Regions from separate parts of the Acidaminococcus hominis genome, predicted to be linked through region 2. Evidence: riboswitches for the same ligand, from Rfam matches in the RefSeq annotation. Region 2 holds a riboswitch; each other region holds the start of a gene.

Region 1 (5,351 bases), 180 kb from region 2:
TGCAACCTCTGGCTGAAGTGGCCCTAATCCAAAGCACCGGAGCTTCCAACCGGATTGAGGGTATTTTCACCAGTGACCAGCGGCTGAAGGAGCTGGTGAGCCACAAGGCGGAGCCCCACAATCGTTCGGAGCAGGAGATTGCTGGCTACCGGGAAGTGCTTGCCACCATCCACGAGAGTTACCCCTACATTTCTCTGTCTCCACGGGTCATCTTGCAGCTGCACCGGGATTTATATTCTTTTTCAGGAAGCAGTCAAGGGGGCAGTTATAAGGACGCGGACAATATGATTGCAGAAACGGATGCGGCAGGAAAGCAGCGTACGCGGTTTGTCCCGGTTCCTGCTTTTCAGACGGCAGAAGCCCTGGAAGCCTTGTGCGCCAGTTTCAACCAGGCCTGGCAGGAGGAAAAAATCGACCGGTTGCTGCTGATTCCCCTATTTGTGCTGGATTTTCTGTGCATTCACCCGTTTAATGATGGCAACGGTCGGATGAGCCGGCTGCTCACTACCCTGCTGCTGTACAAAGCGGGGTATATTGTGGGCAAGTATATCAGCCTGGAGATGATTATCGAAAATTCCAAGGAAACGTATTACGAAGCGCTCCAGGCCAGTTCCACGGGCTGGCACGACAACCAGAACACCTATGCACCGTTTTGCAGTTACTTGCTGGGAGCTATTCTCAAGGCGTACCGGGAGTTTGAGAGCCGGGTGGAGTATTTGGGAGCCAAAAAGCTGTCCAAGACGGAGCGCATCAAGGCGCTGCTGGACCAGACCGTGGGCATCATCACCAAGAAAGAGATTATGACCCGCTGTCCGGACATCAGCAAGATTACCGTGGAACGGACCCTGTCCCAGCTGCTGCAGTCGGGGTTGCTCATCAAGGTAGGCCAAGGGCGCAATACGGGGTATGTGCATAAAGGGTAGGGAAATTAAAAAATCGCCTTGCAAAACCAATTGATTTTGCAGGGCGATTTTTAGTTCTTAATACAGTTTCAACAGTTTTTCGAAGAATTCCACGCTGGGGCGCAGAGCGTCCATGGGGATTTTTTCGTTGACCTGATGGGCTTCGCCCCACCGGGCGTCTTTCTTGTGGGCGGAGAAGCGGAGCACGTCCTGGGATACGTTCCGGTAGTACCGGGTGTCGGTGGCACCCAGCATGAGAACGGGGATCATCAGGACTTTTTCTCCATACATTTCGTGGAGAATCTTCTCGGTAAGCCGGAAGGCGTGGCTGTCCGGGGTGGAGGTTGGCGTGGGGGTCAGGCCAGAAATGTGCTTAATCTTGACTCCTTCCGGCAGGAACTGGGTAAAGTATTTCTGGACGGATTCCACGATATCGCCCTGAAGCACCCGGACGCTGAAGCCGGCTGCAGCATGGGAGGGCAGCACGTTGGGCTGGGTGCTGGCAGAAGCCATGGTGAAGGCAATGGTGGTATGGAGCAAGGCGTCCAGGGCCGGATTCTGCTTGGCCAGGGCGCACAGGTCCTCCCAGCGTCCTTCAGGGTCGGCGTAGATTTCTTTGATGCCTTCGGGCTGCAGGGGTGCGCTGGCAATCAGCTGGTCCTTGGCCAGAGGGGTCAAGCGGTACGGGAAGGGATGGGTTTCGATGTTCACAATGGCTTTGGCCACTGCGCCCAGGGCCGTTCCTGCACCGGGCTTGCTGGAGTGGCCGCCGGGGGAATCTTTGTAGATTTCGTAGTTCACGGCAGTTTTTTCGCCCAGGCCAATGCGGGCGGACAGCCAGCCATCTTTTTCCGGCTGGATAAAGCCGCCTTCATCAAAGATGGTGCCAATGCGGATGCCTTTTTTCTCCAGGTTTTCGGCCAGGCGCTGGGCAGCGTCGGTATCGTTTTCCAGATACACTTCTTCTGCGTAGCCCAGGCTCAGGTACAAGTCGTAATCCGGGCGCCAGCCTTGGGCCAGGAGGTTTTCCACGGCTTCCAGCTCGGACAGCAGCAGGTGCTTGCAGTCGGTGGTACCCCGGCCGCAGACGCAGCCGTCAATAATATCCCCGGAGAAGGGGTCAAATTTCCATTGGCTCCGGTCGCCGATTTCCACCACGTCCTGGTGGCTCATGAGCAGCAGGGGCTGCTTGCCGCTGCCGGTTCCTTTCAAATGGAATTGGAGACCGGCCTGCCCCACTTTGTCCAGTTCCATGAGCTGGTAAATATGGGGGTAAAACTTTTCAAACAAGGCATGGAGTTTTTCAAATTCCTGCCAATCCACCTTGTTCACGTCGGAGTTGGACACGGTGGCACAGCGAATCATGGCCTGCAAATGCGCAGCCAGTTTTTCATCTTCTTGGGTCAAACTCACTTTTCAGCACCTTCTCACCATGCAGGGATCAAGTTGCCCTTGCAGTTTTGTTCGATATATTCTTTGACAGCCGGGCTTTGGAAAATCTTCACGAATTTTTGGTAGGTGGGGTTATCCTTGTCTTCTGCCCGGGCGGCGATGATGTTCACATAGGGGCTGGTATTGTCTTCTTTGGCAATGGCCAGGTCCTGGGACAGGCCGGCGGAGTTGGCGTAACCGGCGTTGACCATGCTGGCTGCGGTATCATCCAGGGAACGGGGCAGCTGGGCTGCTTCCAGTTCGATGATTTGCAGGTGCTTGGGGTTGTCGGTAATGTCGTTGACGGTCAGGCTGGTAGCTGCTACGTTGGGGTTTACTTTGATCAGCCCCAGTTTGCTGAGCATCAGGATGGCACGGCCGCCGTTAGAGGGATCGTTGGGAATGCCAATTTTGTCCCCATCTTTCAGTTCGTTGATGTTCTTGATTTTGGTGGAGTACAGACGCAGGGGAGCCAGGTAGGTCTTGCCGATGCTCACCAGGTTGGTGCCGCTCTTTTTGTTGAAGGCCACCAGGAAGGGTTCATGCTGGTAGGAGTTCAGGTCCAGTTCTTTGCTGGCCAGTGCCTGGTCGGGGGTCACGAAGTCGGAGAAGACTTTGACTTCTACGTTCAGGCCCTGTTTGGCAGCTTCCTTCTTTACTACTTCCATGATTTGTTCGGAGTCGCCGGGGGTAATGCCCACGGTAATGGTCTTCTTTTCGGCTGGTGCCGCAGACTTGTCGGCGGTTTTGTCGTTGCCGCAGCCGGTGAGCAGGCTGGCTGCTGCCAGGACGGAAACCAGTCCCAGCAATACTTTTTTCAGTTTCATACACATCTCTTCCTTTCTTTTTTTGAATGACTTAACCAGAACAGTTTTTTCTAGCGTGAAGGTATGAAAAAAACGTCATCTGAAAAGATGACGCTGCCTTTGTGCGGTTTCATCTTTCAGGTTGTTCCCGTTGGATTTGGCACCTTCCCTTCCGGGGGTTGCCGCAGCTTCATAGGGCCAATTCCCTCCGCTGCTCTGGATGAAGTATTCAGTTTATGAAGAAATCATACTATAAAGAGGGGATATTTGTCAACAGGGTTTTGGAGGGAGGGAAACACATCGGACCAGTTGGTGCGGCCAATGTACCTGAAGTGTGCTGGTGCCGGGAATCCCCCTATTGCCGGTTGCGGCATTTTCCCTGAAAAGGAAAATGCTATCCCCTTTTGGGGCTAGTGCATGAAGGACGGTAGTCCAACTAGGTCAAAATCTCGAACGTAAAGCAATCTCTAGCTGTAGAAAACTCTGTACCGGATTTTTGGTCGACGTTCTCAACGAGTGTAGTACAGGTATCTTGGTTTTGAACCCCATCCTGGCATTGCCTTCGGCAATGCCTTCCTTCCCCTTTACCTGTTCGCATAGCGAACAGGTAAAGAGAAGGCAAATCGCGGCCAAGGGCCGCGAAAAACCGAGTAAACTTCCTCCGTCAGCCTTTGGCTGCCACCTCCTTAGTGGTTCGCCGTGTTCCAATCAGCAGCGTCCTTACGGACTTGCTTCTTGGACGGCTATCACATGGGGCACGTGTACCAAACAGCTTCTAGAATACCTGTGACGCTGTTTGGACGTGACCGCAACGCTTGAAGGGGGCTTTAAAGGAAAATGCGACACCTTCTCAGTAGTTCGCTGCTAGCTGTTCATCTTCGTCTTGCAGACTAGATTCACAGGCAGCTATCACATGGCTCGCATACACCAAACAGCTTTTGGAATACCCGTATCGCTGTTTGGACACGACCGCAACGTTTGCAGAAGGCATACTAACCCCCCACTGGTCATTTATTAATCAATAGTATAGCGGTTATTACTACATTAGCTTTCAAATCTCCACTACTATCGACCAGCACGTCCGCATCCATGTTTTTGTGGCGCTTGCGCCACATTGCCTTCCACTTACCAGTGCGTTGCTCGGCACGCACTGGAGAAGGGGAAGGTCGGTCCTGCCCTGGTTCTAAAGCAGGACCTGGTTGGGGTTCCTGTTCTGCCATATATTCCATCTTGATTCCTCAACAACTTGAAGCAATTTTTGTTTTCATCCCCCCATCCCCGCTGACCGCACGTCCATTTAAAGGCTCCAACCTTTGGGAGACGCATCCGGTCCGCCATAACATGGGTCCAAAGGCGGGCCGGCTAATGCGTCCCCTGTGATAGCGGCCTGCAAAGCAAGTCCGTAGGACGTAGCTGCGCAGCTAGCCGCGAACCACTAGGGGGGAGCTGGCAGCCACGCTAGTGGCTGACTGAGCGGGGATTCCCGGCACCACATCACTTCAGGTCCATTGGCCGCAACAACCCGCCAGCCCCCTGTGAAAAAGCGTCAGTTATTCTTTCGAACAACTGACGCTTTCGTGGGGTTTGTTTTCTTACTTGACTTAGCTTTTTCTCTATTTTTTAATCTGGCTGCCGTACACGTCCCGGAATACGTGCTGGGCTTTGTCGTCTTGGTCGTTGACCCGGAGGCGTTCGATTTTATGCCGGTCGTTGTCTTTGCCGGAAACCCGGTCTACCCGGAAGTGGTCGGCTTCTGCGACTTTTTGGATTTCGGGGCCAAATTCACCCAAAGAGCGGCCCATATTGCCATCTACAGGGGCGCCGTTTTGCAGGGCTCTATAGATGATGGCTGCGTATTCATAACGAGTCATCGTACGGTTACCTTTAAATTCGCCGTCCGGATAGCCTTTCAGGTAGCCTCTGTCGGCCAAGGTCTTCACGTAGGTATAAGCCCAATGGTCTTTAGGTACATCGGGGAAGTCAACGTTCTGGGCTGCGGGGCTTGCTGGGGTTTGTCCGGCCATGAGCTGCTGGATTATGGCGCTTTGCTTGGCTACCAGCTGCTTCAGCTCCAGTACGTCTTTGGCCAGGGCTATCCGGGAACGGGTGACGTGGTTGTGCTGGCCCAGTTTAAAGGTGACGCCGGCGTTCACCAGGTTTTCTCCTCCAGCGAAGGAACCGCCTACGGAGAACATCACGTCTTCGGTGGGGC
Region 2 (5,351 bases):
CTTTTCAGCGCTTCTTCAATTGGGAAACTGCAAAGTAAACAGCTTGATATCAATCAGCTTGGTCTGGGGATTCCGTACGTAGGCCAGGATACCCAGGGTTTTGCTGTCCATGGCAGTAAGCTTGGCGCAGTTCAGGTTGTTATCCAGCAGCTTGGAACTGTTGAACGCCCCCAAATAATGGCCGTCACGGTTCCAAATCTTCAGTGTGAAGCCGTCAATGACCACCACGTAATGGTCCAGTACCGCCAGGTCCACCAGGTTGTAGATGGAATCCTTGTCCGTCTGGATGTAGCTGCCGTAGGTTTGCAGCTGCTTGCCCTGGGGGGAGAAGGAGGCCACGATATTAAAGTCGTTGGTCTTGATCCGGCCGCCCCCAAACACCGTGCCGTCCGGGGCAATCCGCACCAGGGTCAGGCCCCCGGCAAAGGGCTTCGCCCGGTTGTGGAGGAAGGCCGGGTGGTTGTTGTCAAAGGACCCGTCATGGATATCCGCCAGGGTAAAGTTGTCGTTGCCGTACAGGTAGGCCTGCTGGTCTCCGGGGAGCAGGGCCACCCGGGTGGCAGTGGTGCTGCCCTTCAGGCTGATGATGTCGTTGCCGTCCTTCAGGGTATGGATGCCATTGCGCACGTAGTAGACTTCCCCTTTGCTGCCCACGTTGACGCTGAGAATCATCTTTTCGTGGATGGTGAACACCCCGTCTTCCCCGAAGGAACGGTGGGCGAACAAGCTGCCGTTTTTCACGTCAAAGGCGTCAATATGGGTGCTTTCCCCGTCCTGGCTGCGCAGGGCCAGGTAGAATACCTCGTCCCGGTAGTGGAAGCTGAGAATCTTGTCCACATCGTAGCTGGTCAGCTCCGGCGTGTTGATTTCCTGGAGGTTCAGATTGGTGTTGGCAATGGTTACCGTCTTCACCGGCTGGGGCTTGTAGTGCATAATGTGCATCTTGATGTCCGCCCGGTAGTTGTAGGCCATGACCCCCAGAATCACCAGGGCCGTCAGCAGCAGAAAATACAGGGTGGAATGATTTTTCTTGGGAGGCTTCCGCCGGGCCTGCCCAAAAGCAACGGGCTGGGGCCGGGTAGGCCGTTTTCTATGGAATAGCGCCAAGGGTTTGCGCTCCTTTCATTATGGTCAAAACCTAGTATAGCATGAAAAAAAGCGTTTTACCAAGAGATTTGGCAAAACGCTTTGTCCCGGCCTTACGCTCCGGGGAAATTCTTGCTGAAATACATATTGTAGGCTTTGTGGAAAATCAGGTTTCCCACGTAGTAGCCCTGACTGTAGGGCAGAATGTCCAGGGCCGTGCCGTCCACCTTGCCAGGGGCCTGGTTTAACAGTTTGCCTTCCTCATCGCAGGGCAGGGCAGCCTTGAAGGTCAGCTTCATGGTCTGGTCCTTGTAATTGTAGGTGTACAGCTGGGTGTATTGGAAGCCGCTGTGGTTTACATAGTCCAAAGTGTAGGTGACCACCGAAAGCTGGTAGGCCGGGGGAGCGTACTGGACCACCTGTACCGAATCCAGGTCCACATACCGTCTGCCCTTTTGGGACGTATCCACGCAGACAAAGCGCTGGGGCTGCTGGTCAAAGGAATTGGCAAAGCCCGGCACTGCAAACGAGCACAGCAGCATCAGCACCAAAAAGAATTTCTTCATAAGTCTCGCCTCCTCAAATGTGAATAAGGTGTATTTTTATTATAGCATAGAATTGCAAGAAAATTCCTGGGATTTATCGCTGCCAAAAGGGAGCAGGGGGAACACAAAAAAATGCACCAGCCGCAGCTGGTGCACCAAAAATCCCTACTTACAATCCTTATTTAATTTTATTCTTGTTCAGCTTGCTGGAGAACCGGTTGCCGCAGGACTGCACCAACTGCACCAGGGCAATCAGCACGATAACCGTGGCCAGCATGGTGTCGGCCTGGAACCGCTGATACCCGTAGCGGATGGCCAGGTCCCCCAGACCGCCGCCGCCCAGGGCGCCGGCCATAGCCGAGCTGCCGATCAGGCTGATGATGGCCAGGGTAATCCCCAGCACGATGGAGTGCATGGCTTCCGGCAGCAGCACCTTCCAGATGATTTGCAGGGGAGAGGCCCCTACAGACAGGGCTGCTTCAATAACCCCGTGGTCCACTTCCAAAAGGGAGGACTCAATAATCCGGGAAATAAACGGAGTGCAGGAAATGGTCAGGGGCACAATGGCTGCGGTGGTCCCGATAGAAGACCCGACAATAATACGGGTCAGGGGAATAATGGCAACCATCAAAATGATAAAAGGCGTGGAACGGGTGGCGTTGACAATGGCGCCCAAAATCCGGTTCACCACTTTGTTTTCCATAATATGGCCCTTGCCGGTCACCGTCAGGATAACCCCCAAAGGAATCCCAAACAACGTAGCCAGAGCGGCGGAAACCACCACCATGTAGCAGGTTTCCCCCAGAGCCTTGATTAGCAGATTCATCATATTAGGAGACATAGCCAATTACCTCCACCTTCAATTGCTGCTTGGCCTGGAGATAATCCAGGGCCTCCTTCATATGCACCTCGTCGCCTTCCAGCTCTACCAGCAGCGTCCCGTAGGGGGTGTTCTGGAGGCTTTCAATGTTGGCGGTGAGGATGTTCACGTCAATATCAAACTGCTTGATCAGCACGGAAATCACCGGTTCTCCGGCGCTTTCCCCAATAAAGGACAAGCTGACCAGCGCCTTGTTTCCCGGCTGGTAGACCTTTTGGATGTTCATCTGTTTTACGAAATCCGGCAGGTCGTTGTGCTGGATGCTGGCCACAAATTCCTTGGTGGTGGCCTTCTGGGGATTGGTGAACAGGTCGAACATGGTGCCTTCTTCAATGATTTCCCCGTTTTCAATAACGGCAACCCGGTCGCAGATTTCCTTCACCACATTCATCTGGTGGGTAATCATCACGATGGTAATGTGCAGCCGCTTGTTGATGTTCCGGAGCAGGTCCAGAATGGATTCCGTGGTTTGGGGGTCCAGGGCGGAGGTGGCTTCATCGCACAGCAGCACCGTAGGGTCGGAAGACAGGGCCCGGGCAATGCCTACCCGCTGCTTCTGGCCGCCGGACAGCTGGGACGGATAATGGTCCGCCCGGTCGGTGAGGCCCACCAGTTCCAGCAGGGGATCCACCTTCTTTTTGATGGCAGCCTTGTCCAGCCCTTGGATTTCCAGGGGGAAGGCAATGTTGCCGTAAACGGTCCGGCTGCTCAGCAGGTTAAAATGCTGGAAAATCATGCCGATGTTCTGCCGGGCTTTCCGCAGTTCCACCGGGCTCATGGCCGTAATGTCCTGGCCGTCCACAATCACCTTGCCGCTGGTGGGTTCCTCCAGCCGGTTGATGCAGCGGACCAGGGTGCTTTTGCCGGCCCCGGACAAACCGATGATGCCGAAAATTTCACCTTCATTAATAGACAAGTTGATATCTTTCAGGGCGTGCAGGTCCCCGGAGCTCGTGTGATAGATCTTGTCAATGTGCTGCAGCTCTATCATAAAATATGTCCACCTCCATACAATAAAAAAACCTCTTCACTCAATATGAAGAGGAATGCGTTTGGCTTAATCATCTTCATCTTTCAGGCTGCACCTGATGGACTTAGCACCGTTCACAAAGTGATGGTTGCCGTAACATCATCGGGCCAGTCCCTCCGTTACTCTTGATGAATCCGTGTGGATAAATGATACTCTGTTATGTACAGTTTGTCAATGTGTTTTGGCAAAAAAAGCCTCCAAAGTGGAAAAATGTCAAAGTTTGGTAAAAACTAGAAAAAATACTTGACTTTATTACTTCATCGGAGTAAAGTACTAAATCAGTAAAGAGGTAAAGCGAGATCGGCATTCGGTCCATTTCATAAACCAAACCTGGAAACACCTAGAAAGGGGTACCAACATGATTATTCAAGCAGGTTACAACAAAAAAGAACTTCTGCAGCTGGCTGACGCGTTCCTCACCCTGGAGAACAAGGAAATGTGCCTGGCCTTCCTGGAAGACATCTGCACCCCCAACGAGCTCAAGGCCCTGGGCCAGCGGCTGGAAGTGGCGGTGCGTCTTCATCGCGGCGAAAATTATGCCAAGATTGTCAAGGATACGGGCGCCAGCAGCACCACCGTTTCCCGGGTTAATCGCTGTTTAAACTATGGGGCAGGCGGCTACCAAACCGTCATTCCCCGTATTACCAAAGGAGAAGAAAACGCATGAGTACTAACATTTTGAGAATTCCCTATGGAACCAAAGATATCCTGCCGGGAGAAGCCCGGCTGAAGCGGAAAATGGAGGACCAGATTGCAGACAATTTTCTGTCCTGGGGCTATGACGAAGCCATTACCCCCACCTTTGAATACGCAGACACCTTTGCCCTAAGCGGCGCCGGCATTACGGAAGAAAGCATGAAGTTCATGGACCGGGAAAGCCGCACCATGATCCTGCGCACGGAAATGACCACCCCGCTGGCCCGGATGGTAGCCACCCGGCTCAAGGCTGACAAGGGCATCAAACGGCTGTTCTACATTGCCAACGTGTTCCGCCACGAACAGACCCAGGCCGGCCGCCAATGCGAATTCAGCCAGGCAGGCATCGAGCTCATCGGGGCAGCGGCTCCCATGGCGGACGCCGAAGTCCTGGCCCTGGCCGTCAGCAGCCTGAGGGCCGCCGGCCTGACGGATTTTCTCCTGAGCGTCGGCCACAGCGGCTTTTTGGCAGGGCTCATGGAAGAAGCGGAGCTTACCGGCACCCGGGCCGAATTTGTCAAGCACATGGTGCTGAGCCACAACGCCGTGGGCCTGAAGGAAGCTGCGGATTCCTACATCCGCAAGCCCGTGAAGGAACTGTTCCGGGAGCTGCTCTACCTCCAGGGCGGCGTGGACCTTTTGGACCAGCTGGAACGCCAGGTTTCCAATGAAAAGAGCAAGGAAGCCCTGCGGAACCTGAAAGCCATCTACCAACTGGCTTCCGCCTACGGCGTAGGGGACTACCTGTCCTTTGACCTGTCCCTGATTCGTGACTTTGATTACTATACCGGCATGGTGTTTGAGGCTTATGCGCCCCATATCGGTTTCAATATCTGCGGCGGCGGCCGCTACGACAAGATGATGGAGAACTTCGGGGCTCCGGCACCGGCCACGGGCTTTGCCATGGGCATCGACCGGATCATCCTCAGCCTCCAGCGGGAAGGCAAGTTCAACCAGGAATCCAAATGGGATATTTACGTAGCCTGGGCCCCCGGTCATCAGCAGCAGGCCATTGCCAAAGCCATGTCCCTGCGCGCAGACGGCAAGAACGTGAAGGTTGCCACCGACGCCCTGACCCCGGAAGAAGCGGACAAGGCCTGTGCAGCTAACCGCT
Region 3 (5,351 bases), 720 kb from region 2:
GGCCCGGCCCGCAGCCTGGGTCAGCAGGGCAAAACAACGCTCCCCGCTGCGAAAGTCCGGCAGGTTCAGGGCTGCATCAGCGCTAAGGATGCCCACCAGGGTCACATTGGGAATGTCGTGGCCCTTGGCCACCATCTGGGTGCCCAAAAGCACGTTGTACTCCTGCTTGCCAAAGGCCCTGAGAATCCGCTCGTGGGCAAATTTGGCTGAGGTGGAATCCTGGTCCATGCGAATGGGATGCACCCCCGGACACAGCTCCTGGATTTCCATTTCGGCCTTTTCCGTGCCGGTGCCAAAGAACTTGATCCGCTTGCTGCCGCAGTTGGGGCAGGTGTGGGGCACGGGCATGGTATAGCCGCAGTAATGGCATTTCAGCAGCTGGTCCTTGGCGTGGTACACCAGGGAAACGGCGCAGTGGGGACAGGTAATGGCCTCCCCGCAATCCCGGCACAGCACAAAGGTGGAGAAGCCCCGGCGGTTTAGCAGCACAATGGCCTGCTCCCCATGCTGGACGGTCTGCTCCAGTTTTTCCCGGAGTTCTCCCGAAAGTACGGACCGGTTCCCCTGCTGCAGCTCCGCCCGCATGTCCACAATGGATACCTGGGGCAGGCGGCTGCCGCTTTTGGCCCGCTGGGTCAACCGCAGCCGGGTATATTTCCCCTTCCGGGCGTAATAATAGGATTCCAGGTCCGGGGTGGCCGAGCCCAAAAGCACCGGCACCTTCCGGTAATGTGCCCGGTACTGGGCCACCAGCCGAGCATGATAGCTGGGCCGGGTTTCCTGTTTGTAGGTACCTTCGTGTTCCTCGTCGATGATAATCAGGCCCAAATTTTCAAAGGGGCAGAACACCGCTGAGCGGACCCCAATCAGCACCCGTGCCTGGCCGGAGCGCATTCTCTCCCACACGTCCGCCCGCTCATTGGCGGACAGCTTGCTGTGGGCCACGGCCACATGGTCCGAGAACCAGGCCTTAAAACGCCGCACGATCTGCCCGGTCAGGGCAATTTCCGGCACCAGTACCATCACCTGCTGCCCGGCCCGGACGGCCCGGTCGGTCAGCCGCAGGTAGACTTCCGTCTTGCCGCTGCCGGTGATGCCTTCCAGAAGAAAGGTCTGGGGCTCCTTTTCCGTTCTGGCCCGGTCCACCGCTTCCACCGCAGCCTGCTGCTCCGGAGTCAGCTGCAAATTTTCCCGGGGTGCCTCCAGATGCTCGTAGCTGTCCCGCAGCACCCGGCGCTGCCCTTCCTCCAGATAGCCCAAAAGCACCAGAGCGTGGATTACATCGTTGGAGATGCCCTTGGCTTGCAGTTCGTGGCTGGTCAGCACGGTCTTTTCCGGTAATAGGGAAAGGGCGGCCTGCCGGCTTTTACCCCGGATCAGGCCGTCCTTTAGGGCCTGGCGCCCTGCGGCAGTGCTTTGCAGGGTACGTTCGGTCTTTTCCCGCAGCTTGTATTTGGTTGCGAAGGACAGGCTCACTGCCCCTTTGGTGATCAGTCCCTTCAGGGCATTTTCCCCTCCGTCCAGGCGGCAGATTTCCTTCCGGGACCGGCCGCCCCGAAGCAGCAGATAATCGTAGAACTCCTGCTCCGGTTTGGTCAATTCTCCGGCAAAATCCGGTTCCGGCTGGTAACGGCCGGTGACGGCCACACTGCTCTTGCCTGGAATAAACAGGCGCAGGGCTTCCGCCAAGGTACAGAGATAGTACTGGGACAGCCAATGGGCCGTGGCCAGCATCTCCTGATCAAACCAGGGCGCCGTGCCCAACACATCGGCAATGGCCTTCAGGTCCAGGGAAAGGTCCGGCTCCCGGTCCTCCTCCACAATAAAGCCTTCCAGCATTTGTGAGCCAAAAGGCACCACTACCCGCCAGCCTTCGTCCAGAAAGTCCATGCTTTCCGGCACCCGGTAGGTGAACTGCCGGAACATATTCTTTACCGGCAAATTAATGGCAACCTTTGCATACTTCATTTTAATGCAGAGCCTTTTTCAAAACATCTACCTTGTCCAGATGTTCCCAAGGCAGGTCCACATCCGTCCGGCCAAAGTGGCCATAGGCTGCGGTCTGGCGGTAGATGGGTCTTCTCAAATCCAGGCTCTTGATGATGCCGGCCGGGGTCAGGGAGAAGTTCTTTCTGATCAGTTCCACGATTTCTTCTTCCGGAATGGCATTGGTGCCAAAGGTGTTGACCGCGATGGAAACCGGGCGGGCTACGCCGATGGCATAGGCCAGCTGGATTTCACATTTCTTGGCCAAACCGGCAGCCACCACGTTCTTGGCCACGTAGCGGGCTGCGTAGGCAGCACTCCGGTCCACCTTTGTGGGATCCTTGCCGGAGAAGGCGCCGCCCCCATGACGAGCCATGCCGCCGTAGGTATCCACGATGATTTTCCGTCCCGTCAGGCCGGAGTCCCCCTGGGGACCGCCGATCACAAAACGGCCGGTGGGGTTGATGTGGTAAATGGTCTTTTCGTCCAGCAATTCTGCCGGAACCACCGGTTTGATAACGTATTCCAAAATGTCCTTGCGCAGCTGTTCCATGGAAACCTTTTCGCTGTGCTGGGCAGAAACTACGATGGTATCCACCCGGACCGGCTTGTCGTCATCATATTCCACGGTAACCTGGGTCTTGCCATCCGGCCGCAGATAATCCAGGATTCCCTGTTTCCGGACCTGGGCCAGCCGGTAAGCCAGCTTATGGGCCAGGGAAATGGGCAGGGGCATATATTCCGGAGTTTCGTCCGTGGCATAGCCGAACATCATGCCCTGATCGCCGGCGCCGATTTTTTCATCGTCGTCCTGGTTGCCGCCCTTGGCTTCGTCGGATTCATCCACGCCCATGGCAATATCCGGGGACTGTTCGTCGATGGACAGCAGCACCCCGCAGGTAGCTCCGTCAAAGCCGTATTTGGCACGGTCATAGCCGATGTCCATTACGGTCTGCCGGGCAATTTTGGCAATATCCACATAGCAGCTGGTGGAAATTTCCCCTACCACATGGATTTGGCCAGTGGCTACCAGGGTTTCACAAGCAACCCGGGCATTGGGGTCCTGGGCGATGATGGCATCCAGGACTGCGTCGGAAATCTGGTCGGCAATCTTATCAGGATGGCCTTCCGTTACAGATTCAGATGTAAAAAACTTTTTCATAGTTCCTCCTTGAGTAAAAAAAATACTCCCCATTGAGAGAGAGTATATAGGCTCTCATCTCACAATCGAAAAACCGCATTGTAGGATTTAGCACCGTTGGCTTACGCCATGGTTGCTGTGGGTTCATTGGGCCATTCCCTCCGCCACTCTTGATGAGCAATATGTAGTTTGCAATAAAACATTATATACAACTGTATCAAAAAAAGCAATAGTCAACCCAGCCTTCCCGGAGAAAGGCCGGGGCTGCCTTTTAGTAATGGACCACATTCTTGCCGGCCCGGATTTTGTCCACCACCGGCTGGCCTTCCTCACTGCGCAGGTAGTTCCAGGTAGTCTCCGGCACCAGGGCCTTCACTTCGTCCCAGTTGCCCTGCTGGATATCCCGGCGCACGGTAGAAGCACTGACCACAATGCCGTTTTGGGTTTTCCGGGGCACAATGACGCAGCCAATCCCCGCTTCCGGCAGCCGTTTGGCCATGACCTGGTTGTAGAGCCCGGTCACCAGGCTGGTGGGTTCCTCCCCTACGTAGCGGGCGGTAATGCCCATGCGGGCAGCAATTTTCGTGAAAATGGCCAGGTCCAGGTTGGCGTGGCTCAGGATTACCGCTTCCTCATCCTTTTGGAAGTAGCTGGGGAAGGTGTTCTGGCTGATGATGTAGGGACCGCTGTCGTGGTAGCGGATATTCTTCAAATGGGCCGTGCCTTCCATAATCAGGCGCTTGCGCACCGTATAGGGAAAGAAGCTGGCGTCCTCGCTGACCATGAACAAGTGCACCAGGTCATTTTCCTGGGCGGCCTTTTCCACCAGGTACTGGTGTCCCAGGGTAAAGGGGTTGGCGTTCATCACCACGGCTGCCACCCGGGGTGCTTCCACCTTGCTTTGGGCCAGCTGGTCCAGGTAGTGGGCAAAGCCATCGTGCTTATTTTCCATAAATACCACCTGGTCTTCCACCCGGGCAATTTCGTAAAAGCCCAGGTCCCCGAAGAACTTGGCGGACGAACATTTGGTGTACAGGAACAGGTGGGTATGGCCCTGTTCAAACTGGCGCTGGACCAGATGGGAAACGATTTCGTTCATCAGGCCTTCCCCCTGATGGTGGTGATCCACCGCCATGCAGCGCAGGGTATTTCCAAAGCAGCTGCCGGTGGCTACGGCGTGGTAATCCTGGTCAAACATGACACAGGTATAATCCAAATTGGCATCCCGGCGGATTCCTTCCTGCTCCAGCAGTGCATTCACTTGGGCATTGGTGCGGGTGTCAGAAGGGTACACCGGAGAAATTACATAATCAGACATAAGCTCCTCCGTACGTTCTAGAATGGTTCCATTATAACACAAAGGAGAGGGCCCCCTAAAGGGCACCCTCTCCAATCTGACACTCAACTTTTCTTATGTACCGTAAAAGGAAACAGTTACATCCGGACCAGTTCGTATTCCCGGGTGCCCAGGCCTATCTTCACGCCATGTTCCAGCGTGGTTTCCCAGTCCACCAGGGGGTTGCTGTCCAGGAAATGGTCGTGGTGCTCCTCCCAGCCCTTTTCGGCCAGGTGGTCGGACAGCTGGCTGTTGGGCAGGGGCGGCATCTTCTGGCAGGCATCGGCGCAGGCCTGATCCACGGCAATGGGATCGGTGGAAGCAAAAATGCCGATGTTGGGCAGAATGGGTGCGTCATTTTCCCCGTGGCAGTCGCAGTTGGGGGAAATGTCCATAACAAAGTTGATGAAGAAGCTGGGCCGGCCGTGGAGCACAGCCAGGGTGTACTCAGCCATTTTCCGATCCAGCAGCTCGTTGGCATCCCACTGTACCGTTTGGATGGCGTCAAAGCTGCAAGCCCCAATGCAGCGGCCGCAGCCTACGCACAGGTCTTCGTGAATAAACGCTTTGTTGTCAATGTACTCAATGGCGTCAGAACCGCATTCGCTGGCACAGTGCCGGCAGCCCCGGCACAGCTCCGGGTCCACCTTGGGAGTACCGGAGGAATGCTGTTCCATTTTCCCGGCCCGGCTGCCGCAGCCCATGCCGATATTCTTGATGGCGCCGCCAAAGCCGGTAGATTCATGACCCTTGAAGTGGGCCAGGCTGACCACAATGTCCGCATCCATAATGGCCCGGCCAATTTTGGCCTTTTTGATGTATTCCCCATTGGGTACGGGAACTTCCACTTCATCGGTGCCCCGCAGGCCGTCCCCGATGATGACCTGG

Evidence for each region. Region 2 has a riboswitch for S-adenosylmethionine ahead of LKE88_RS03820 (methionine ABC transporter ATP-binding protein). Riboswitches for the same ligand answer to the same signal wherever they lie in the genome.
Region 1: it holds a riboswitch for S-adenosylmethionine, as region 2 does, so the genes downstream of both, LKE88_RS03070 (MetQ/NlpA family ABC transporter substrate-binding protein) here and LKE88_RS03820 (methionine ABC transporter ATP-binding protein) in region 2, are expected to answer to the same signal.
Region 3: it holds a riboswitch for S-adenosylmethionine, as region 2 does, so the genes downstream of both, metK (methionine adenosyltransferase) here and LKE88_RS03820 (methionine ABC transporter ATP-binding protein) in region 2, are expected to answer to the same signal.

What each region holds. Positions count from the first base shown of each region.
Region 1 covers NZ_JAKVMG010000001.1:731,319-736,669, forward strand. The annotation lists gene LKE88_RS03060 (Fic family protein) at 1-923, shown strand, start outside; gene LKE88_RS03065 (M20/M25/M40 family metallo-hydrolase) at 981-2,315, opposite strand; gene LKE88_RS03070 (MetQ/NlpA family ABC transporter substrate-binding protein) at 2,330-3,160, opposite strand; SAM riboswitch class I at 3,267-3,366, opposite strand; gene LKE88_RS03075 (hypothetical protein) at 4,147-4,368, opposite strand; gene LKE88_RS03080 (S-layer homology domain-containing protein) at 4,753-5,351, opposite strand, start outside; gene LKE88_RS13225 (hypothetical protein) at 5,270-5,351, opposite strand, start outside.
Region 2 covers NZ_JAKVMG010000001.1:912,524-917,874, reverse strand. The annotation lists gene LKE88_RS03835 (hypothetical protein) at 16-1,107, opposite strand; gene LKE88_RS03830 (hypothetical protein) at 1,200-1,652, opposite strand; gene LKE88_RS03825 (methionine ABC transporter permease) at 1,810-2,472, opposite strand; gene LKE88_RS03820 (methionine ABC transporter ATP-binding protein) at 2,462-3,502, opposite strand; SAM riboswitch class I at 3,576-3,676, opposite strand; gene LKE88_RS03815 (YerC/YecD family TrpR-related protein) at 3,900-4,208, shown strand; gene hisZ (ATP phosphoribosyltransferase regulatory subunit) at 4,205-5,351, shown strand, end outside.
Region 3 covers NZ_JAKVMG010000001.1:1,634,649-1,639,999, forward strand. The annotation lists gene priA (primosomal protein N') at 1-1,968, opposite strand, end outside; gene metK (methionine adenosyltransferase) at 1,970-3,148, opposite strand; SAM riboswitch class I at 3,200-3,307, opposite strand; gene citC ([citrate (pro-3S)-lyase] ligase) at 3,399-4,445, opposite strand; gene LKE88_RS07290 (DUF362 domain-containing protein) at 4,562-5,351, opposite strand, start outside.